4 regions of the Zoogloea sp. GDB6 genome follow, and region 3 is predicted to be linked to each of the others. Evidence: predicted binding sites of a transcription regulator. Region 3 holds the regulator's gene; each other region holds the start of a gene.
What was found. Region 3 encodes FNR, which switches genes on or off when oxygen is low (the NO sensors DNR and NnrR bind a similar motif). Its sites were predicted from a motif close to TTGANCTAGNTCAA; they were not measured.
Positions count from the first base shown of each region.

Region 1: a site for FNR is predicted at 2,032-2,045, ahead of AC1PQG_RS23515 (cytochrome c oxidase subunit 3 family protein). Genes of this name have one in related genera too.
Region 2: a site for FNR is predicted at 1,921-1,934, ahead of AC1PQG_RS21810 (cytochrome c oxidase subunit 3 family protein). Genes of this name have one in related genera too.
Region 4: a site for FNR is predicted at 4,157-4,170, ahead of AC1PQG_RS18500 (hemerythrin domain-containing protein). Genes of this name have one in related genera too.

Region 1 covers NZ_CM161497.1:5,163,451-5,168,896, forward strand. Annotated here, with positions in the region: gene AC1PQG_RS23500 (serine hydrolase domain-containing protein) at 1-155, opposite strand, end outside; gene AC1PQG_RS23505 (Spy/CpxP family protein refolding chaperone) at 305-895, opposite strand; gene AC1PQG_RS23510 (hypothetical protein) at 1,012-1,320, opposite strand; gene AC1PQG_RS23515 (cytochrome c oxidase subunit 3 family protein) at 1,323-1,919, opposite strand; gene AC1PQG_RS23520 (LysR substrate-binding domain-containing protein) at 2,092-2,976, opposite strand; gene AC1PQG_RS23525 (AEC family transporter) at 3,072-4,001, shown strand; gene AC1PQG_RS23530 (TorF family putative porin) at 4,091-5,005, opposite strand; gene AC1PQG_RS23535 (hypothetical protein) at 5,038-5,343, shown strand; guanidine-I (ykkC/yxkD leader) riboswitch at 5,386-5,446, shown strand, end outside.
Region 2 covers NZ_CM161497.1:4,768,469-4,773,914, forward strand. Annotated here, with positions in the region: gene AC1PQG_RS21795 (AmpG family muropeptide MFS transporter) at 1-405, opposite strand, end outside; gene AC1PQG_RS21800 (hypothetical protein) at 517-831, shown strand; gene AC1PQG_RS21805 (diguanylate cyclase) at 850-1,821, opposite strand; gene AC1PQG_RS21810 (cytochrome c oxidase subunit 3 family protein) at 1,969-2,559, shown strand; gene AC1PQG_RS21815 (cytochrome C oxidase subunit IV family protein) at 2,556-2,828, shown strand; gene AC1PQG_RS21820 (AAA family ATPase) at 2,825-3,622, shown strand; gene AC1PQG_RS21825 (trimeric intracellular cation channel family protein) at 3,705-4,337, opposite strand; gene metH (methionine synthase) at 4,431-5,446, opposite strand, start outside.
Region 3 covers NZ_CM161497.1:1,239,872-1,245,317, reverse strand. Annotated here, with positions in the region: gene AC1PQG_RS05710 (universal stress protein) at 1-400, opposite strand, end outside; gene AC1PQG_RS05705 (sulfite exporter TauE/SafE family protein) at 428-1,135, opposite strand; gene hemN (oxygen-independent coproporphyrinogen III oxidase) at 1,248-2,642, opposite strand; gene fnr (fumarate/nitrate reduction transcriptional regulator Fnr) at 2,761-3,495, shown strand; gene AC1PQG_RS05690 (SirB2 family protein) at 3,515-3,901, opposite strand; gene AC1PQG_RS05685 (oxygen-binding di-iron domain-containing protein) at 3,974-4,714, opposite strand; gene AC1PQG_RS05680 (chemotaxis protein) at 4,722-5,345, opposite strand.
Region 4 covers NZ_CM161497.1:4,075,757-4,081,202, forward strand. Annotated here, with positions in the region: gene AC1PQG_RS18480 (class 1 fructose-bisphosphatase) at 1-840, opposite strand, end outside; gene AC1PQG_RS18485 (D-amino acid dehydrogenase) at 973-2,232, shown strand; gene AC1PQG_RS18490 (flagellar brake protein) at 2,243-3,118, opposite strand; gene AC1PQG_RS18495 (DnaJ family domain-containing protein) at 3,219-3,578, opposite strand; gene AC1PQG_RS18500 (hemerythrin domain-containing protein) at 3,601-4,086, opposite strand; gene AC1PQG_RS18505 (ClpXP protease specificity-enhancing factor) at 4,196-4,627, opposite strand; gene AC1PQG_RS18510 (glutathione S-transferase N-terminal domain-containing protein) at 4,701-5,297, opposite strand; gene AC1PQG_RS18515 (cytochrome c1) at 5,402-5,446, opposite strand, start outside.

The DNA of each region.
Region 1 (5,446 bases), 1.8 Mb from region 3:
GGCTCGGCGCCCAGCTCCCGCAGCCCCGCGCAGCCTTCGTAGAAATTGCCGTCCCGGTCGGTGGCCATCGCCACCACGCCGGGCACCCCGCCGGCCCGGTGCACCGCCTGGTCCAGTACGGAATCCAGGACGGCCGTCAACGTGCTTACCGTCATGCCTTGTCTCCTCATATCGTTGTGGTCCGCTTGACGCGCCCGCCCTGAAACCCGGAGGCCGGGCGGGCGGAAGGACGATATGTCGGGACGAGGCCGCCGCCTGTCCGGAAACGGCAGGCGGCTATCGGGATCCGGCAATTATTGGCGGCTTACATGCGGCCGAAGCCGCCTCCCATGCCGTCGGGCGCGCCCATGCCGCCTGGGCCGCCACCACGGCGGCCGCGGCCGCCGGCGCCGCGTTGCTCCTTGCCATCCTTGCTCTGCTCGGCGGACCCGCCAGCCACGTCGCCAAGGCCGGAATACAGCGCCGGCACGGTCTGTGCCAGACGCTGGTCGGCGATCTTCTTCTGCGTGTCGTCGAGGGTGGCGTACAGCTTCTCGGCGGCGTCCTGGATGTCCTCCATCGCGGCGAGGCGGTTGCGCACCACCTCCACCTTGTGGGCGACCTGCTTCGGCGCGCTCTGGGATACCGCCGCGTAGGACGACAGCTTGAGCTGGTCGGCCATCAGCGCGCCGACCTTCTCCTGGTAGACCTCCCACAGCGGCAGCTGGCGCGGCGTCAGCTGCAGGGCCTCGGCGGTCTGCTGCAGCTGGCCCTGGATCTGCGACACCACCATTGCCCCGCCGCCACGGCCCATCCCGCCCTGCCCCGGCGGCTCGCCGCCGGGACCACGCAGGGGCGCGCAGGCCGCAATGACCAGGGTGGAGGCCGTCAGCAGGGGCAGGAAACGGGTCTTCATCGCAATCCACGAGCGGAGGGAAATGCCCCGAGTATCGCCGTGGCGCGGGTTAGATTTCTTTAAGACCGTGTAAAGACGCTGAAGGCTTCGGTTACCGGATGCAGGACCACGGCCGGCTAGAGCGTCGTCAGCCGCGCCAGCTGGCGGCCGAACAGGGCGGTCACCAGCAGCAGGGCCGGCGTGATCGTGATGAAGCCGTACAGCACGCGGCGGATCAGCGGATGGGCGCTGTCGGCTTCGATGAAGTGATGGATCACCAGCCAGCCCTTCAGCCACAGGATGGCGGCGACCAGCCATTGCAGCCCGGCCTGGCCGTGCAGCCCATGGCCCAGCACTAGCGACAACCCGGTCAGCGCGAGCAGGCCCAGCCAGGTCTTCACGAGCGGCGCCAGCGGAGCCGCCGATTCACGATGCGTGTCGTTCATGCTCACACCAGCACGTAGAAGAAGGAGAAGATGACCAGCCAGATGATGTCGGTGGCGTGCCAGTAGCAGGCCAGCGCCTCCAGGCCGCTGTAGTCGTCGGCCGAATAGCCGCCGGCCAGGTGGCGCGCCAGCACCCACAGGATGCCGAGGATGCCCCACACCGCATGCACCATGTGGTTGAAGGTCAGGTAGTAATAAACGCCCGAGAAGATGCCAGCCTGGCCGTCGATGCCGTGGGCCAGGTTCCACCGGATCTCGATGATCTTGGCGACGGGATAGCCAAGCGCCAGCACCAGCCCGCCGACCAGCCAGGCGATCGAGGCCCGGCGCCGCCCGGCGCGGATCAGCGCCGTGGAACAGGCGATGCAGAAACTACTGCTGATCATCACCAGCGTGATGACGGTGCCAAGCGTGGTGGACAAGCCCCCCGCGCCTTTCTCGAAGGCCTCCGGGAAATGGGCGCGGGCGACAAAATAGACGACGAAGAGCACCAGGAACTCGACGAACTCGCAGCAGATTCCGACCCAGATCCCCTTGTTGCCGGGAATCCGCCCGCCTGGCGCCTCCTCGAAGCCCGGTCCCGCTATGGTTGCAGTCATGGTGTTGGCAGTCATCGATTTCCCCATTGCTTGGCAAGCCGCCATTCTTCGCCACCGGTCCGGCCGCAGAAGGAACAGATGAAATGGTTTACTGCCGATACAGATCGGGGAATTGACCCCGGTCAATTCTGCTGACGACGGCGGGGAAACACCGTCCTCTACACGTCACGGCTCAGCGGCCGAAGGCCCGCGCGCAGGCCAGGAAACGCGGCAGACATGGGTTGTCGTTACCGGCGGCCCAGATGACGCCCTGCTCGACCATGCGCGTCACCGAAACCGCCCGGAACACCGCGCCGGGCAACTGCATCTTGCTCATCGACCAGGGCACCAGCGACACACCGAGGCCTTCCGCCACCAGGTTGACAATGGTCTGCTGCAGGTGGGTTTCCAGGCGGATGCGCGGCTCGAAGCCGTTCTCCCGGCAGCAGCCGATCACCAGTTCGTGCAGCGCGGGCGCCGTCGCCGCCGGGAAGGTGATGAAGGGCTCGCCGGCGAGATCGGCAACAGCGACCTCCGTCTTGCGGGCCAGCCGATGGTTGGCGGGCAGCACCGCGCACAGGGGCTCAGCGTGGATCGCCAGGTATTCGAGGCCGGCCGGACGCTGCCACGGGAAGGCGATACCCACATCCACGCTGCCGGACATCAGCACGTCGTTCAGTTCCCGCGGCAGCACCTCGTTCAACTGCACGTCCACATCCGGCGCCCCATCGCCGTAGGCCTTGATCAGCGGCGGTAGCACGCTCCACGCGGCGCTCATCGTGAAGCCGATGCGCAGCACCCCGCGCTCACCGCGCTCGGTGGCCTGCGTGCTGCGCACCGCGCCGTCCAGCGCCTCGATGATGCGGACGGCCTGTTCATGGAAATGCCGCCCGGCAACCGTCAGTTCCACCTGCCGGGAACTGCGCTTGAACAACGTGACCCCGAGTTCTTCTTCGAGCGCGGCGATCTGGCGGCTCAAGGGCGGCTGCGAGATGTGCAGCAGCGCGGCAGCGCGCCCGAAATGCAGCGTATCGGCCAGGGTTACGAAGTAGCGGAGCTGGCGAAAGTCGATGGCCATTGATACGGATTCCGTATTGATCGATCACCTATTTAACATTGGACCGCATCGATTGGAAATCCTAAGCTGCAGCGAGCTTCCCCACCTTTGCAGCCATGTCTTCCATCATCAACGTCGTCCTGCCGATCTTCGGACTCATCCTGGCCGGTTACCTCTGCCGACGCACCCGCTGCCTCGGCGAAACGGCGTCCGCCGAGCTCAACCGCTTCGTCGCCTGGCTGGCGCTGCCCGCCCTGTTGTTCAAGGTGACGGCCACTGCCACCTGGGCGCAGATCTGGCAGCCGGGTTTCGTCGCCTCGGTCGGCGCGGGCTGCGTGCTGGTCTTCGGCGCCACCGTCGTCCACCGCCTGCGGCATGCCCGCGGGCTGGCCGACGCCAGCATCGACGGGCTCAGCGCGGCCTATTCCAACACCGGCTTCCTGGGCATTCCCCTGTGCGTGCTGGTCCTTGGCGACGGCGGCCTGCTGCCGGCCATCGTCGCCACGCTGATCGTGGCCTGCCTGCTGTTCGCAGTCGGCATCGTCCTCGTCGAGATCAGCCTGCAGACCGAGAAACACCCGCTGCGGGCCGCCGCCAAGGTGAGCCGCGCGCTGCTGCGCAATCCCCTACTGGTCGCCCCGCTGCTCGGCGCACTTTGGGCCGCCAGCGACACGCCACTGCCGGCGCCCGCCAGCCAGTTCCTCAGCCTGCTCGGAACGGCGGCAACGCCCTGCGCCCTCATCTCGCTGGGCGCCTTCCTTGCCCACAAGCAGGTTGGGCAATGCGAGGGCACGGCCGGACTGGTGCTGGCCAAGCTGCTGCTGCAACCCTTGATCACCGCCTTCTTTGCGTTCCGGGTGTTCGAGCTGCCGGCCCTGTGGGCCCACTCGGCCCTGCTGCTCAGCGCACTGCCGACCGGCACCGGCCCCTTCATGCTGACCAACTTCTATGGGCGGGATGGCGCCCTGGTCTCACGCGTGATCCTGCTCACCACGCTCGGCTCCCTGCTCACCATTTCGGCCTGCCTGTATGTGCTGGCGCTGTAAGGCGCAGATCACGACGAACCCGGCGTGATCCGTCCGACCAGCCCGCCACGCCCGGTGGCGGACTGGCCCTCACGACATCACGATCCCGCTCAGAACCCGTAGCTGATCAAGCCCACCAGCTTGCTCACCTGGTTCACCCCGAAGCGGTTGTCGCCGCCGATGATGCCCTGCAGCGTCCACGTCAGGCCGGTGCTGCCGATGGGCTGGGACAGGCCGAGGACGAGGTGGCGGAAGCCGTCGCTGATCGGGCCCTTGCCGGCGAAGCAGCCGTTGACGACGAAGGCCGTGCCCAGCGCGCAGGATGCGCCCGTGGCGGCGTCGCCGGTGCCCAGGTACTTGCCCTCCCGCGCGTAGGTGTACCAGCCGAGGCTGGCCGTGAAGGTCAGCTCGGCGGGCAGCGGGCGAGTGTAGTTGAGCGTCCAGTAGGTGTCGCCGCGGTTGCCCCACACGGTGTCGTTGAGCAGGGTCTGCGCGTTCAGCGCGTATTCCTGCCAGGCCAGGCCGAGCTTGGTCTCGGTGGCGTTGGCGTGGCGGCCGTTGAGGTAGTAGTAGGCGGTCAGGCCCAGCGTGTAGGAGACGTCGCCGAGCTTGCCGGTGTAGCCGCCGTAGAGGTCGTTCTCCACCGACTTGCCGTCCTGGAAGTCGCTGACCGCCACGTTGCCGGTGGCCGCGTACTGATCGTAGGAGCGCCCCAGCTGCTTGTACGAATAGTTGATCGCCGACGCCCAGTAGCCCAGGTAGAAACCGCTTTCATGGGTGAAATCGACGCCCCACTGGGGCGTAAAGCGGTCCGACTCGGGAGCGTCCGCGCCCTGGTTACCGAGGCCGGGCTTGGCGTTGCCGTAGGTCGTCGTCGCGCCGCGCAGGTAGTAGCGGCTGGCGAGATCGACATGCCCGGTGAGGGTGTAGGGCGGCGCGGCTTCATCGGCCGCAAGAGCGGGGCTGGCGGAAACGGCGAGGACGGACAGGGCGCACAGCGACCCTGCGATGGCTTTATCAAGCATCACGAGAGAAGACTCCGATTGAGGTTCCGGATATGCGCGCCGTCCTTCAAGCAGAAAGCGGACCAGCCGGCACCGAGGTGGAAGCGGCGGCGGCTTTGCATATACATGCCGGCACAATCCGCCACGCCCCATCCGAGCGCGGCGCGCCCTCCGGCGATGCACCCGCGGCGTGCCTGCCCATTTCAGGCGGCACCACGGCGGTGCATCCACCCTTTCGGCATGGCCAGCACGAGATGCCGGATTTCACCCGCATCGCGCTTGGCGAACGCCCGGCACGCCAGTCCCCGCAAGGGTTTCACGGAATCGTCACAACAACTGGCACCGCTATTGCTAAATGATCGGCGAGAGGGAGCGAATCGCGCTGTATCGCATTCGCTTCATCGAAGGGTGGCTAGGGTTCCGGTCCCGTTTCGGATATGCGCACATATCGGGGGATGTCTG
Region 2 (5,446 bases), 2.2 Mb from region 3:
CAGCTCGCGCCGGTAGGCATCCAGCACGATGTCCTGGGTCGCCGACAGGAAGGCGATCAGCGCCGTCAGCCCGATCACCAGACCGAGGTTGGCCGTCGGCGACTGACTGCCCAGCCAGGCAATGGCCGCCAGCAGCAACACCTGGGTCGTCGCCATCCAGCCCCGCCGGCGGCCGAGCAGCGGCAACGCATAGCGGTCGAGGAAAGGCGACCAGACGAACTTCCAGGTGTAGGGAAACTGGATCAGCGCGAAGGCGCCGATGGCTTTCAGCGACAGCCCCTCGGTCTTCAGCCAGGCCGGGATGAGGTTGAGCAACAGGTACAGCGGCAGCCCGGAAGAAAAGCCGGTCAGCACACAGATCAGCATGCGGCGGTTGGCGAGGGCACGCCAGGGGGATTCGGTCATGGGAAACACGGCTCGGAACGAGCTGCGAATGATAACAATCGGTTACTTGCTTCCGTTGATGTGGCGCCGAAAAATGCAGCCATGCAAGACAGAAGAACAACAGGAGGCAGCATGCATCAGGTCAGCGTCGTGTTGCGGGCCGACCGGGAATACGAATTCACCGTGCACGCCGACGAAATCGCCGGGCTAACCGGCGAAGCGGCGCGGGCCTGGCTGCTGGCGGAGTTCGAAGCGCTGGAATGCACGCCCAGCAACCCGATGGGCAAGGTGCTGATCCTCGACGTGATCCTCAACGTCGCCAAGTACGCCGGGGAGGCACGCTTTGCACAGGGGGGCGACTGGGCACGGCGCTTCGCGGCCTGCGTCGGCGTGGCCCTCGACCGGCCGGCGGTGCGCGTGGATGTGCCGGCCTTCGTGGTCGGCTGAGGCCCTCGCCCGAGCGTCCTAGCTTCCCGTCGCCGCGACGGCTTCGGGGGCGGCACACACTTCGGCGCGATTGCGCCCATCCCGCTTGGCCTGATAGAGATTGGCATCGGCGTTGCGGAACAGCATGGCCAGGCGGCCTTCCGCCCGCTCCACGTAGGCGCCGCCCACCGACAGCGTCACGATGCCCCACTCCGCATTGAGCGCATGGGGGATCGCCAGCTGCCGCACGGCCTCGAGCAGCTGCTCGGCGACAATCAGGTAATCCGTCTCGGCGCAACGGGGCAGCAGCACCGCAAATTCCTCCCCACCGTAGCGAGCGACGAAGGCATCCCGGCTCAACTCATTGGCGATGGTGCGTTCGACGACGCCAGCCATCGCAGCGGCAATAGCCCGCAGGCAATCATCACCGGCCTGGTGACCGTAGTGGTCGTTGTAGCGCTTGAAGTTGTCCACGTCGATCAGCAGCAGGCCGAAGGGCGCGCCGCACAGCTGGGCCTCGTCCCACTGGTGGTCGAGCCGCAGATCCATGTAGCGGCGGTTGTAGATGCCGGTCAGACCGTCCTGGTGGGCCAGGGCCTCCAGTTTGTGGTTGGCCTCGAAGAGTTGCTTGCGCAGGCCGGCGATGCGCGCCATGGCCTTCATCTTGGCCTGCAGCACCGTCTCGGGCACCGCCTTGGCGATGAAATCGTCACCGCCGGCCTCGATTGCCGTGACCAGGTTCTCCGGCGTGTCGGACGCGGTGAGGAAGATGATCGGCGTCCACGCCCAGTCCTGCTTGGCCTCCAGCGCACGGATCCGCTCGGCCGCCACAAAGCCGTTCATCACCGGCATTTCCACGTCCATCAGCACCAGGTCCGGCGGACAGCAGCAGAAACGCTCGACCCCCTGCTCGCCGTTCTCGGCCTGCGTCACCTCGTGACCAAGAAGGGTCAGGCGGGCAGCCATCACGGCAGACACCGCGCGCGAATCATCCACCAGCAGAATCCGCATCGTGCACTCTTTCGATTTTTTTATATCGAAAGTAATAGTAGCGCAGTCCACGGGAGAAATCGGCCTTCCCGCACACCGCGTAACAAGCTGATCCGGAACTTGGGACAGATCAAGGTTTTGCGCCCCGGCCCGAACGACACTGCCGTCATGGACATCGCCCCCGACACTTCCCGCGCCACCCCGGCCGCCGCGCCGCCGGGGGATCTGGCGATCTGGTTCTTCATCCTCGCCGAGCTGCTCGCCTTCGGCGTGTTCTTCGCCGCCTACGCCTTCGGCCGCGCGCACAACGTCGAGCTGTTCAACGAGATGCAGAAAACGCTGAACCGCGAAGCCGGGGCCGTCAACACCGTGCTGCTGATCACCGCCAGCTGGTGCGTGGCGCGCGCCGTCGAGGCGGTCGGGCGCAGCCGTTCGGCCACCGGGGCGCGCTGGCTGCTGGCCGGCATCGCCTGCGGCGGCGGCTTCCTGGTGGTGAAGGGTTTCGAGTACGCCGACAAGTTCAGCGCCGGCATCAACCTGTCCACCAACACCTTCTACATGTTCTACCTGTCGCTGACCTTCTTCCACTTCATGCACGTGATCCTCGGCCTGGTGATCCTCGTCGCGCTGTGGGTGAAGACCCGCCAGGGCGCCTACGGCCCGGCCGACATGAACGGAATCGAGAGCGGCGCAGCCTACTGGCACATGGTGGATCTGGTGTGGATCGTCCTCTTCCCCCTGGTCTATGTGATGCGATGAACACCCGTCACCTCAACACCGTCTGGGTCGTGCTGATGCTCGCCACGCTGGCGACGCTGGGTATCGGCGAGTTCGGCGCCCGCTTCGGGCTCACCGGCCCGCTGGCGATGGCTGCACTGCTGGCCATCTGCTTCGTCAAGGGCCGCCTCGTGGCGCTCGACTTCATGGGTCTGCGCGGGGTCAAATTCTTCTGGCGCAGCCTGCTGCTCGGCTGGCTGCTGCTCGTCTCGGCGCTGATCGCCATCGCCTACTGGATCGCCCTCAAATGAACGCACCGCTGCCCACCGAAATCCCCTTCTACGAAGCCGCCGGCAACGAGATCACGGTCTTCGAGCAAGCCTGGAAGAACCGCCTGCCGCTGCTCATCAAGGGCCCTACCGGCGTCGGCAAGACCCGCTTCGTGGCCCACATGGCCGCCCGCCTGGGCCTGCCGCTGTACACCGTGGCCTGCCACGACGACCTCACCGCCGCCGACCTGGTCGGCCGCCACCTGCTCGGCGACGGGCAGACGGTGTGGTGCGACGGCCCGCTGACCCGCGCGGTGCGCGAGGGCGGCATCTGCTACCTGGACGAAGTGGTGGAAGCCCGCCGCGACACCACGGTGGTGATCCACCCGCTGGCCGACGACCGCCGCACGCTGCCCATCGAGCGTACCGGCGAAGTGCTGCACGCGCCGGAGCGCTTCATGCTGGTGATGTCCTACAACCCGGGCTACCAGAACTTCCTCAAGGGCCTCAAGCCGTCCACCCGCCAGCGTTTCGTCAGCCTGCGCTTCGACTTCCCGGCGGCCAGCCGCGAGGAGACCATCCTCATCGGCGAGACCGCCTGCGACCCGCTGCTGGCCCGCCAGCTCGTCTCCATCGCCCAGCGCCTGCGCAGCCTGAAGGACGTGGACCTGGAAGAAGTGGTATCGACGCGCCTGCTGGTCTACGCCGCCAAGCTGGTCAAGGTCGGCCTCGACCCGGTGGACGCCTGCCGCTCGGCGCTGGTGGAAAGCCTCACCGACGACGAGGACGTGGCGGACGCGCTGCTGGAAGTGGTGAAGGCGACCTTCGGACGCTGAGCCCCCGCTCGCGGGCTCGCCGTGACGGTGGACGAGCACGCAAAAATACTTCGCCTTCGACGCGCCGGCCGCGGCACGCCGGCTAGCCCTTCTCCGGCGGCCAGGCGGGAATCCGCCAGCCCCGGCCGACAGCCAGCAGACGCAGGCCGGTGATGATGCAGATGCCGGTCAGCGTGGACAGCTGCGGCGCCACGTCCAGCGCATGCAGGCCGAGGAACAGGCCGCAGCCGATGAAGGCGCACAGCGTGTACGGCCGGTGGTCGTGGAAGACCTTGGGAATCTCGTTGCACAGCACGTCGCGCAGCACCCCGCCGAACACCGCGGTGATGGCCCCCATCAGCACCGCGACAATGCCCGGCATGCCCGCCGCCAGCGCCACCGACGCGCCGGAAATGGCGAACAGGCCCAGCCCGCAGGCATCGGCGGCCTCCATCAGGGTGTCGGTCAGCTGCAAGCGCCGGGCGCGCAGCAGCAGCGGCGTGATCAGCGTCATCCCCAGCACCAGCCACACGTATTCCTGATGCTGCACCCAGAACAGCGGGCGGCGGTCGAGCAGGATGTCGCGCAGCGTGCCGCCGCCGAAGGCGCTGACGAAGGTCACCGAGAACACGCCGATGACGTCCATGCGCTTGCGCGTGGCCTCGATGAGGCCCGACAGCGCAAAGGCGATGGTCGCGGCGATTTCGATGGCGGTAAGGAGGAGTTCGATCTTCATGGTGGAAACGGGGCGTCTGTACCGGCCCCCTGAAAAGCGCGGAGGGCGGCCGCAGCCGCCCTCCAATCTAGACCGTTTTACACGGCCGGCGTATTACAGCAGCGGCGCCAGCCACTTGCGGGCTTCGTCCACCGTCATGCCGGTGCGCGCGGCCCAGTCGGCCAGCTGGTCCTGGCCGATCTTGCTGACTGCGAAGTAGTGGCTGTCCGGGTGGGCGAAGTAGAAGCCACTGACCGCCGCTGCCGGCGTCATCGCGAAGCTCTCGGTGAGCCCCATGCCGGTGTTGGCCGGGGCGTCGAGCAGCGTGAACAGGTCGCCCTTGACGGTGTGGTCCGGGCAGGCCGGGTAGCCCGGCGCCGGACGGATGCCGCGGTAGGCTTCCTTGATCAGCTCGTCGCAGCTCAGCGTCTCGGCCGGCGCGTAGGCCCACAGCTCCTTGCGCACCTTGGCGTGCAGCCATTCAGCGGCGGCTTCGGCGAAGCGGTCGGCCAGCGCCTTCAGCATGATCGCGTGGTAGTCGTCGTGGGTGCGCTCGTAGGCGGCCAGGCGGCCCTCGATGCCGAGGCCGGCGGTCACCGCGAAGGCTCCCACGTAGTCGGCCACGCCGCTGTCCTTGCCGGCCACGAAGTCGGCCAGGCAGTAGTTCGGCTTGCCGGCCGGGCGCTCGTGCTGCTGGCGCAGGCCGCGCCACGTCATCTGCACCTGGCTGCGGGATTCGTCGGCGTAGATCTCGATGTCGTCGCCCACCGCATTGGCGGGGAACAGGCCGACCACCGCGCGGGCCTTGACCCACGGGTTGGTGTCCTGCTCGGCGACCATGCGGGCCAGCATCACCTCGGCGTCGGACTTCAGCTCGCGGGCGGTCTCGCCGACGATGTCGTCGTGGAGGATCTTCGGGTAGCTGCCGGCCAGGTCCCAGGTCTGGAAGAACGGGCCCCAGTCGATGTAATCCACCAGCTCGGCCAGGTCGATGTCGAAGGCCTGCACGCCCAGCTGGGCCGGCGCCGGCGGCACGTAGGCCGCATCGCCGTTCCACTTGAACGCATTGGCGCGGGCCTCGGCCAGCGTGACCATCGCGACGCCCTTCTTGCCGGCGTGCTGGGCGCGGA
Region 3 (5,446 bases):
TGGCCCGCTGCAGCACCCGCGTCGCCACCGAGCCGACGAACAGATCCGCCACCACGCCTCGGCCGTGCCGACCGAGGCACAGGTAAGCGCACTCCAGCACGGTCGCCTGATGGAGCACCACATCTGCCGGCTGACCCACGAGGATATGCGGCGTCACCGGCAACCCCGCCGCCTTCAGGCGGGCCATCGGCGCCTTGAGCACGCCCTCGCCTTCGTCGCGGTAATAGGCATCCAGGGCTTCGCGGGCCACATGGCGGGTCGCAAATTCGATGGGAATCGGCGGATGCACGTACAGCACATGCACATCCGGCACGCTCTTCAGTTGGTCCGCCAGCGCGATCACCTGATCGACGACGCGCTGGGCAACCGGAGAATCATCTACGGCCAGCAGGATTTTCATGATTCGCTCCGCCTTCCAGAAAAAGACTCAGAAATGGCAGACCACGCCATTCCACAGATTGCTGCCGAGGGTAGGCGTCGTCACCAGCCCATACACGCCGAAGGCCAGCACCACCAATCCAGACCCCGTGCGCACCGCCCGGTTCCGCACCACATCGCGCAGCCGCTTGAGCAGCATGCCAGCGAGCAACAGGTTGGGCAGCGTGCCAAGGCCGAAAGCCAGCATCAACCCCGCACCGCGCTCCGCCGAGCCGGTCACCAGCGCCGTCGCCAGCACGCTATAGACCAGGCCACAGGGCAAAAAACCCCACAGCAGGCCAAGGGGAAGGGCCTGGCTCACGCTGCGCGCCGGCAGGAAGCGCCGGGTCAGCGGCTGGATGCGCGCCCACAGCTTGTGGCCGAGTTGCTCGACACCAGACAAGGCCCGCGTGAAACCGGTCAGGTAGAGCCCAAGCGCCACCAGCATCAGGTTGGCGGCCACGTACAGAACCAGCTGGATCGGCAGGATGTTGTTGAACAGCAGCCCGACCGTACCGATCGCCCCCATCGCCGCACCGGCCAGCGTATAGCTGCTGATCCGCCCGACGTTGTAGGCCAGGTGCAGGGGCCAGTCACTGCGCCGCTGGCCGGGCAACTGCACGGTCAGCGCGCTGACGATGCCGCCGCACATGCCGACACAGTGGGTGCCGCCGAGCAAGCCGATGAGGAAGACTGCGAAATAGCCGGTTTCGGGCATGGAGATTCAACCTGGACAAACAAAAACGCCCCGTGGGCAACACGGGGCGCGTTCCAACACTTGGCCCGGCATTCTAGCCCGCCCACCTCGGAGCGGCCAGCCGGCCGGAAGTTCAGATCACCTTCGAGTAACGGGTGCGCTCCCGGTCGGCGCGCAGGTACTTGTCAAAGACCATCGCAATCGCCCGCACCAGCATGCGGCCGGCCGGCAGCACGGTGATCCACTGCTTGTCGATCTTCAGCAAGCCGCCCTTCTCCATCTCGCGCAAGTCGGCGAGTTCTGCGGCGAAATACTTGTTGAAGTCGATCAAGTGAGCAATCTCGATGGACTCTATGGACAGCTCGAAGTGGCACATCAGCGCCTGGATGATCGCCCGCCGCAGCAGGTCGTCCGGCGTCAGCTCGATGCCGCGCAGCACCGGCAGGCGGCCAGTGTCGATGATGTCGTAGTACTCGTCGAGGGTCTTCACGTTCTGCGCGTAGGTCGGGCCGACCTTGCCGATCGCCGACACGCCGAAGGCCAGCAGATCGCACTCCGCGTAGGTGGAGTAACCCTGGAAGTTGCGGTGCAGGCGCCCCTGGCGCTGAGCCGTGGTCAGCTCGTCGTCCGGCTTGGCGAAGTGGTCCATGCCGATATACACGTAGCCCGCCTCGGTCAGGCGGCGGATCGCCAGCTGCAGGATCTGCAGCTTGGTCTCGCCGGACGGCAGCTGCGCGTCGATGATGCGGCGCTGGGGCTTGAACAAGCTCGGCAGGTGCGCGTAGTTGTAGATCGACAGGCGATCCGGCGACAGCGCCAGAATCTGCTCGAGGGTGCGGTTGAAGCTGATCACGTTCTGCTTGGGCAGGCCGTAGATCAGGTCCACGCTGACCGACTTGAAGCCATGGGCCCGCGCCGCGTCGATCACCAGCTTGGTTTCTTCCTCGCTCTGGACGCGGTTGACCGCCTTCTGCACGTCCGGATTGAAATCCTGAATGCCGACGCTCATGCGGTTGAAGCCGAGCTCGGCCAGCAACGCAACGGTGGCTTCGTCCACCTTGCGCGGGTCCACCTCGATGGAATACTCACCGTCCGGCACCAGCGTGAAGTGCTTGCGGACCATGCCCATCAGGCGGCGCAGTTCGTCGTGGGACAGGAAGGTCGGCGTGCCGCCGCCCAGGTGCAATTGCAGCACTTCCCGCGGCCCGTCGAGCTTGGCCGCCTGCATGTCCACTTCCTTTTCGAGATAATCCAGATACTTGGCGGAGCGACCGTGATCCTTGGTGATGATCTTGTTGCACGCGCAGTAGTAGCAGATCGTATTGCAGAAGGGGATGTGGAAGTATAATGAGAGCGGTTTGCCGATTCCGCCGACAGTGCGCCTCCCGAGCCAGTGCTCCAGGGCATCGGAGTTGAACGCCTCGACGAAGCGGTCAGCGGTCGGGTACGACGTATACCTCGGGCCATTCACATCAAACTTGCGAATGAGCTCGGGATCGAATATCAGGTCTTTTTGTGTCGTGTTCATGGTGCACTTCTGTTGGTTGCGCTGAACAATCGCAGAATCGATCCAAAACAGTATTGACGTGGATCAAAGGGCTCCAAACGTTGGTAAAACCATCCAGTTCAGGTGATTGCGCGTGCAGATGAAATCGGTGATTCCGGTGACGGTCGTGGACATCAAGGTCGCGTGTTCCCAGTGCAACCTGCGGGAATTGTGTCTTCCCTTCGGCCTCGACCCCAATGAGATCGACCAGCTCGACGAGCTCGTCGGCAGCCGCCGCAAGATCAAGCGGCAGCAGCACCTCTACCGCTCCGGCGACAACTTCGAGGCGATCTACGCAATCCGCGCCGGCTCGTTCAAGACCGACGTGATCCTTGAGGACGGCCGCGACCAGGTGACCGGCTTCCAGATGACCGGCGAAGTCTTGGGCCTAGACGGCATCAGCACCGAGCACCATTCCTGCAACGCCATCGCATTGGAAGACAGCGAAGTCTGCGTAATCCCCTTCAACCGGCTCGAAGAGCTGTCACGGGAAGTAGAGAGCCTGCAGCACCAGTTCCACAAGATCATGAGCCGCGAGATCGTCCGCGACCACGGCGTGATGATGCTGCTCGGCTCGATGCGCGCAGAAGAGCGGCTGGCGGCCTTTCTGCTGAACATGTCCCAGCGCTTCACTGCACGGGGCTTCTCGCCGTCGGAATTCCACCTGCGCATGACCCGCGACGAGATCGGCTCCTACCTGGGCCTCAAGCTCGAGACGGTATCCCGCGCCTTCTCCCGCTTCCAGGAAGAAGGCCTGGTCGCCGTCCAGCAGAAGCACATCCGCATTCTCGACACGCCGGGCCTGAAGCGCCTGCTCAACCACCACGCCGCCTGAGCACCGCCGGCACCCGGCCTCACAGCCAGGCCAGCCAGCCGAGCGGATCCTTGCTGACCGCCACCGACACGATCCACGACAGCGTCGCCAGCGCGCCCACGTAGGCCGCGGCGCGTTGCGCACGCGGTCGCGCCGCCTTCAGCGCAACACTCCCCAGCCCGATATAGACGAGCAAGCCCAGCACCTTGGCCGTCAACCAGGCATGCACAAAGGGGTATTGGGCAGACATCCAGGCCAGGCCGAGCGCACTACCCAGCAGGCAGGAATCGACGACATGGGGCAGCACCCGGGTCAGACGCGCCCGCAATAGCGGCGAGCCGCTGAACGACCACCAGCCCCGCAATGCGAAGCCGCAACCGCTGAGCACCACGCAGGTGATGTGGAAATGCTTGAGAGCCAGATACATGCCGCGCCTCCATCGTTCCGCGGCAAAGCTCCGGGCTGCCGGCGGGCCCCGCAAGAACGGGGCCGCGACACTTTAGCTGCGCAGCACGCCCACTTCCAGTGCAGCGAACCAGTTAATGAATCGCTGCACGTCCGCCCCCTGGTAAATGGCCCCATGCTGCGGCACCAGCATGTCGATCTCCAGGCGGGAGACGCGCTCGCACCAGTCGCGCTTGGCCCGGTCCGAGCCCATCCAGCGCTTGTGAAAACCTTCCGCATGGCGGATGTGGCGGGAGAAGTCCTGCACATACAGCTCGTTATGATCCGCCGGCAACAGAGCTGCACCGACATCGCCCGAGAACAGGATCTTGGCCTTTGGATCGTACAGATGGAAATTGCCCGACGAGTGCAGGTAATGGGCCGGAATCGCCTGCAGCTCAAGACCATCGAGACGGATCGTCATGCCCGAATCGGGGATCGGCACGAAGGTCGAATCCTGCCCGCCGAAATGGGGCAGAAAACTCTGCCACAACCAACTCGTATAGCACTTCAGGTCGGGCTTGAACTCCAGCCACAAGGCCAGCGAGGAAATGATGTCCGGATCCTGATGGGACGCGAAGATACCCGCCAGGCGTGTCGGATCGCACTCCGCCGACAACGCGGAGAATACCGACGGAAAGATCTCGATCCCACCCGGATCGCACAGCAGGGCCTCCTCCCCGTGAACGACCACATATTCATTAGTATCGATGATGTAACCAGGCTTGGTGGTATCCCGCGCGATCGCCAGCCAGCGATGTTCCTCGTCTTGGTAGATGCAATGGGCCTGTTTCATGGGTTTCCTAATCCTTTACGAGGCGTTCCTTGCCGAGAACTTCGAGGGATCGCTTGATCTGCGCGATCACCTCGGCAAAATCCGTCGAGACCTGCATCAATGCCGCACTGAAGCTGCCGCCATAGGCCGCCTCGATCTTCGCCGAACGAGCCAGCACACCGCCCAGTTCGACCAATTGCTGGGTTTCCTCGACCGCCGCGCGCAAACGCAGATCGAGGGAACGCAGGCGCACCTGCTGTTCAGCAAGCCGCGTGGCGCCACGCCTGCGAGCCTCCCGCGCACCCGGCACGCCCTCACCGCTGAGCCTCAAGGCCTCCGCCAGAATCGCTGCAATGCGCTGCTGCTGCACGACACCGGTGACACTCCCGACCGAGCCGGAAGTCATTTCCCTCAGGGATGCCATGTGGCGGGTCAAATCCTGGGCGAAGCGCCGCAACTCGTTGGACAGCACACCGAATCCGAGCGCCGCATTACCCGCCCGCTTGGCGAGAAAGATCGCATTGAGGGCCATCAGATTGATGCGAAAGGCCGTCGCCACGATGGCCTTGATCTCCTCATTGACCCGGACGATACGGGCAAGCTCGCCGGTCCGCGGAGCAATCCCGTGAAAATTCGGTTCTGGCGCATTCATGTGGACTCTCTGGAGCAGGCAAACAGTGGTGGCTGATTAACGGCGAAGATGCAATCGGCTTGAGCCATTCGATGCGGAAAAGACGGCACCACCCCAACGTC
Region 4 (5,446 bases), 2.8 Mb from region 3:
TGCTTCGTACATCAGGCGCAGCTTGCCGCCCTTGTCCTTCATCTTGCTGTCGAGGGGATACATGAAGATGCCACCGCGGGTCAGGATGCGGTGCACATCGGCCACCATCGACGCCACCCAGCGGGTATTGAAGTCCTTGCCGCGCGGGCCTTCCGTGCCTTCGCGCAATTCGCGCACGTAGCGCTGCACCGGAGCCTCCCAGAAGCGCTCGTTGGAGCCATTGATGGCATATTCCTTGGTGTCCTCAGGGATCGTCATGTACGGGTGGGTATAGATGAAGCTGCCCATCTCCCGGTCGAGGGTGAAACCATGCACGCCGTCACCAACGGTCAGCACCAGTTGAGTGGACGGGCCGTATACCGAGTAGCCGGCCGCCACCTGAGCGGTGCCAGGCTGCATGAAGTCGGCTTCAGTCGGTGCGCTGACGCCCTCCGGACAGCGCAGCACCGAGAAGATCGTACCGACCGAGATATTGACGTCGATGTTGGATGAGCCGTCGAGCGGATCGAACAACAGCAGGTAAGCGCCCTTCGGGTAGTCGCCGGTGATCGGGCGGATCTCCTCGACTTCTTCCGAGGCCATTGCCGCCAGGTGGCCGCCCCATTCGTTGGCCTGGATCAGGATGTCGTTGGCGATCACGTCCAGCTTCTTCTGGGCCTCGCCCTGCACGTTGTCGCTGCCGGCCTCGCCGAGCACGCCGGCCAGGGCACCCTTGGACACATTGACAGCGATGGCCTTGACGGCACGCGCGACGACTTCGATCAGCAGGCGCAGGTCGGCGCCCATCAGGCCCTTGCGCTGCTGTTCGATCAAAAACTGGGTAAGCGTGACTCGACGCATGACTCGATTCTCCGGAATTGCCTGTGAAAGTACGGATTATCGCCCGGATCGATGCCCTCCGTCGTTTATGATTAGCAGCTGGATTGCCCGGGACGGTCGCCCGCCCCTTCCGAAAACTATAAACAAGGCATCATGGAAGTCCTCGTCATCGGCGCCGGCCTGGCTGGCGTCACGAGCGCCTGGTATCTCAGCCAGGCCGGTTGCAAAGTCACTGTCGTGGAGCGCCAGCCCGGTCCGGGTCTGGAAACCAGCTATGCCAATGGCGGGCAGATCTCGGTCAGTCATCCCGAACCCTGGGCCAATCCCGGCGCACCGGCCACGGTGCTGCGCTGGCTTGGCCGCAAGGATGCCCCATTGCTGTTCCATCCCCGCGCCGATGCGGCCCAATGGCGCTGGGCCCTGGCCTTCCTGCGCGAATGCCTGCCGGCACGCACGGCCCGCAACACCGCAGCCATCGCCCATCTGGCCGACTATAGCCGCGACCAGTTACGGGCCCTGCGCGCGTCCACCGGCATCGAATACGAAGCCGGCACCGGCGGCATCCTGCACCTGTTCATGGACGCCAGGGACTTTGAACACGTCCCGGCCAAACTGCAGATCCTGCTGGACCTCGGCATCCGAGCCCGGATCCTCGACCCGGATCAGGCCACGGCACTGGAGCCCGGACTCGCCGCCATGCGTAACCGACTCGTCGGCGTACTGCATGGCATCGATGACGAATGCGGCAATGCCCACCTGTTCTGCCGCGCATTGGCTGCGAAGGCCCAGGAAGCCGGCGTCCGCTTCCTCTTCAACACCACGCTGAACGCCTTCGAGGCCCTTGGGCAAACCATCAGCGGCCTTCGCGTGGAGGATGCGGACGGCCGCAGCGGCATGCTGCGGGCCGATGCCTACGTGCTCGCGGCAGGCAGCTACAGCCCCTTGCTGACGCAATCGCTCGGCGAACGGCTACCGATTTATCCGGTCAAGGGCTATTCCATCACGGCCCCCATCATCGATGCCGAACGGGCGCCACGTCTGAGCCTGACCGACGAGGCGCGACGCGTGGTCTGCTCGCGGCTGGGCAATTTTCTGCGTGTCGCCGGTACCGCCGAACTCAATGGCTACAACCTGGAGCCCGATCCGGCACGCAGCGCCGCGATCACGCAATGGCTGAACGAACATTTGCCAGGTGTCGCCGATGCCAGCCAAGCCGAACACTGGTGCGGCCTGCGCCCGACAACACCGGGCAACGTCCCGTTGATCGGACCGGCCCGCACCGGCAAACTGTTCTTCAACACTGGGCACGGTACGCTGGGATGGACACTGGCTTGCGGGTCCGGCCGAGCACTCGCCGATATTGTGACCGGTCAAAAACCGGAACCGGACTTCCCCTTCCTCCGCTCCCGCTGACGCCGGTAAATCAGGCGTCGGCCGACTCTTCGAACAGGATGCGATAAACGAAGGCCGACAACACGACCTGCTCGGCGTGCGGCATCTCTTCGAACTGGACGCCATGGTGAACCTGGGGTTTTTCCCCCTCCGCCACGGCAGTAGAAGTGGCATGCACCGAGCGAAGCACGGCTGGGATCGTCAGATATTCCTCGATATCATTGATCACAACCCGGAACTTGATCGCGATCCGGTCTTCCCTGACCCCCATCGGCGCTTTGGCGACCAGCATCGCGCCTCCGGTGCTCAGATCGAGAATTGTTGCCGCATGGGAACGCCCGTCCGTGCCGCTTACCGCAGCAATCAGGTGGACCCGCGCCCGTGCCCCGCGACGGACGACCAGGCCACGAACCTGGCCGGGGTAAGTCAGGTGCAGGTGGGGAAACGGGACGTTCGCGACCTTGAAGATCGTCGTACCGAAGGCATACACGCTCTTGCCGGAGAACATGCGGACCACGAAGGTCTGCCCCTCCCGCATCAGCAGCACCTTGCCGTCCTGGCTCGGCGTGGTCACCAGGACGCTCTTGCCCTTCAGGAAACCAATCAACTTCACGTAATAACGCTGCGGTCCAGCGTCATTCTGTACCTGCAGTTGCAAGGTATCGCCGATGTCGAGCTTGATGTCTTCAAAGGCGCACAGATCATCCGTCGGGCGTTCGCCGCTATCCGTGTTCAGCCGCGTCTCTCGAATATTGAGCTTACGGAACAGGCCGCGCTCCATCAGCGCTTGCTTCTGGCTCTCCGTTTCGACCACGACACCGCGAGCCAGCAGTAGTTGCTTTTTCTCATCGTAGAGTGGCCATTCGACCGGCTTGCCGACCTCGATGTCACCGGCCCTGATTCGCATGTAAGACATAAGCCACCCACTGTCTGCCCAATGTGAGGCAGATATCGACACGCCACATGACGACTTTAGAAATAGCCGGTCCCGAAGTCTGCCCGCAACACTATTTTGCGTCCGAAGATGCTGCAACACGCTGCAGCAAGGCAGCTGACACATGGGCCAGCCCGGCCGCCTCGATTCGCGTCAACAGCGCGGTGATCCGCTGGACACGCCGCCGATTGGCCGACCGGTCATCCGATGACGAATTCTGAGCACACAGCCGGCGCAATTCCTGCAGATCCGCCACAGCCGGCGGCACATAACCGGCATTGCGTAAGATCCGGTTACCCATCCGCACTTCGACAGGAACCAGGAGGTCATCATCCAGCACGAGAGGCTGTCCTTCTCCAGGCAATCCGGACAACTGGCCCTGAGCGATCGCATCTCGGATCCGCTCTTCCGCCAGGCAATCGAAGATATTCACGGATCGCCCCGCGGATTCCGCCTCAGACTGCCTCGGACTCAGCCTCGGTCTTGGCAGGCGGCGTGCAGCAGGCGGAAGAACCGTCGGCGCAGCCCTCATCCTTCGGGGGATTACGGATTTCGCCGGTTTCCGTATCGAAATCGATGGACTCGAGATAAGCGGCGAGCGCCGCATCCATCGACGCCACGTGATTGTCGAACCACAGCGGCAATTCCTGAATCAACTGCCGGCCGAGGGCCGCATCTCCCCGCTCCAGGCGCTTGCGGACATCACGGCAAACTGCCAGCACGCGATCATGCTCGGCCTTGTGGCAGCCAGGAAAACCAACGATTTCCATCCAACGGTTTTCCTGGTCGAAATGCTCGACCGTGTGCTCGATGAAGGCATCCATCGCCGCCAACAGGGCTTCGCCAGACACATCCAGCATGGCGTTGTAGGCCTCGACGAATTCCTGGTGGGTCTGATCCATCGGCCCCAGGCCGAGGGCGAGTTTGTCAGTCCATTCCATGGCAGCCATAACGGGAAACCTCGAAGAGTGAAACAGGGCGCAACTCTAACCCGAACGGCACCGCCTGACCCTGAGCCAGATCAAGCACCACCCGGGCCCCGGCGCAGTTTTATTTGACGAGCTTGAGGTGACTGCGGAGGCCACCCTTGGGCGGCTCAGGCGTGTCGTCCGGCTCCGCCGATGCCAACTCGGAAACCTCGGAGTCCAGATCGGCCTCGCCATCGGGCAATCCGGAAACCTCGAAGGCCATCCCGTGCCCGTTCTCGCGAGCATAGATCGCCGTCACATTCTCGACAGGAATCGAGATGTTCTGGGCGACGCCGCCGAAACGTGCCTGGAAGGCGATCAGCTCGTTTCCCATGACCAAGCTCTGCGTCGCAGTGGGACTGACGTTGAGCACGATCTGGCCATCCTGCACGAAGTTGTGCGGCACGATGGTGTGCCTGTCGACGGCGACCGCAAGATAGGGCGTCAGGCCCTGATCGGTACACCACTGGAAAATCGCCCGGATCAGGTAAGGCTTGGTGGAGATTTCGCTCATGACGAAGACTTTCCGGTGAGTGCCAAGATGAAGAGTCGCAGCGGGGCCGCCACTCGGCGGCCCCCGTTGGCAATCAGCGCCGCATGACCTTTTCGGACGGGGTCATCGCATCGATGAAGCCCTGGCGGCTGAAGATACGTTCGGCGTACTTCATGAGCGGCGCCGCGGAACGCGGCAGCTCGATACCGTAGTGGTCCAGGCGCCACAGCAGCGGTGCGATGGCCACGTCGAGCATGGAGAACTCTTCGCCAAGAAGGAACTTCTGCTTCGTGAACATCGGCGCAAGCTGGGTCAGCTGGTCACGCACGTGAGCCCGCTCCTTGTCGGCGCCCTTGGGATTCTTTTCCAGCGCATCGATATGCGAGAACAGCTCGAGTTCGAAGGTGTGCAGCAGCTGACGAGCGCGGGCGCGCATGATCGGATCGGGCGGCATCAACTGGGGATGCGGAAAACGCTCGTCGATGTATTCGTTGATGATGTTGGACTCATAGAGCACAAGATCGCGATCCACCAGCACCGGAACCCGGTTGTACGGATTGATGACCGCGATGTCTTCCGGCTTGTTGAAGAGATCAACGTCAATCACCTGGAAATCCATGCCCTTTTCAAAGAGCACGATACGGCACCGGTGACTGAAAGGATCTGTCGTTCCGGAATACAAATTCATCATCGTTGTGTTACCCCACGGATACAAAAAATCATGCACCACGCGCCAAGCGCGTGGTGCGTCTTGCTAAAAGACAGCAAGGGACAGCATCGACCGGAACGCGCAGATTAGTGCACGTCTCTCCAGTAGTTCTTCTTCAGAAGATAGGAAAG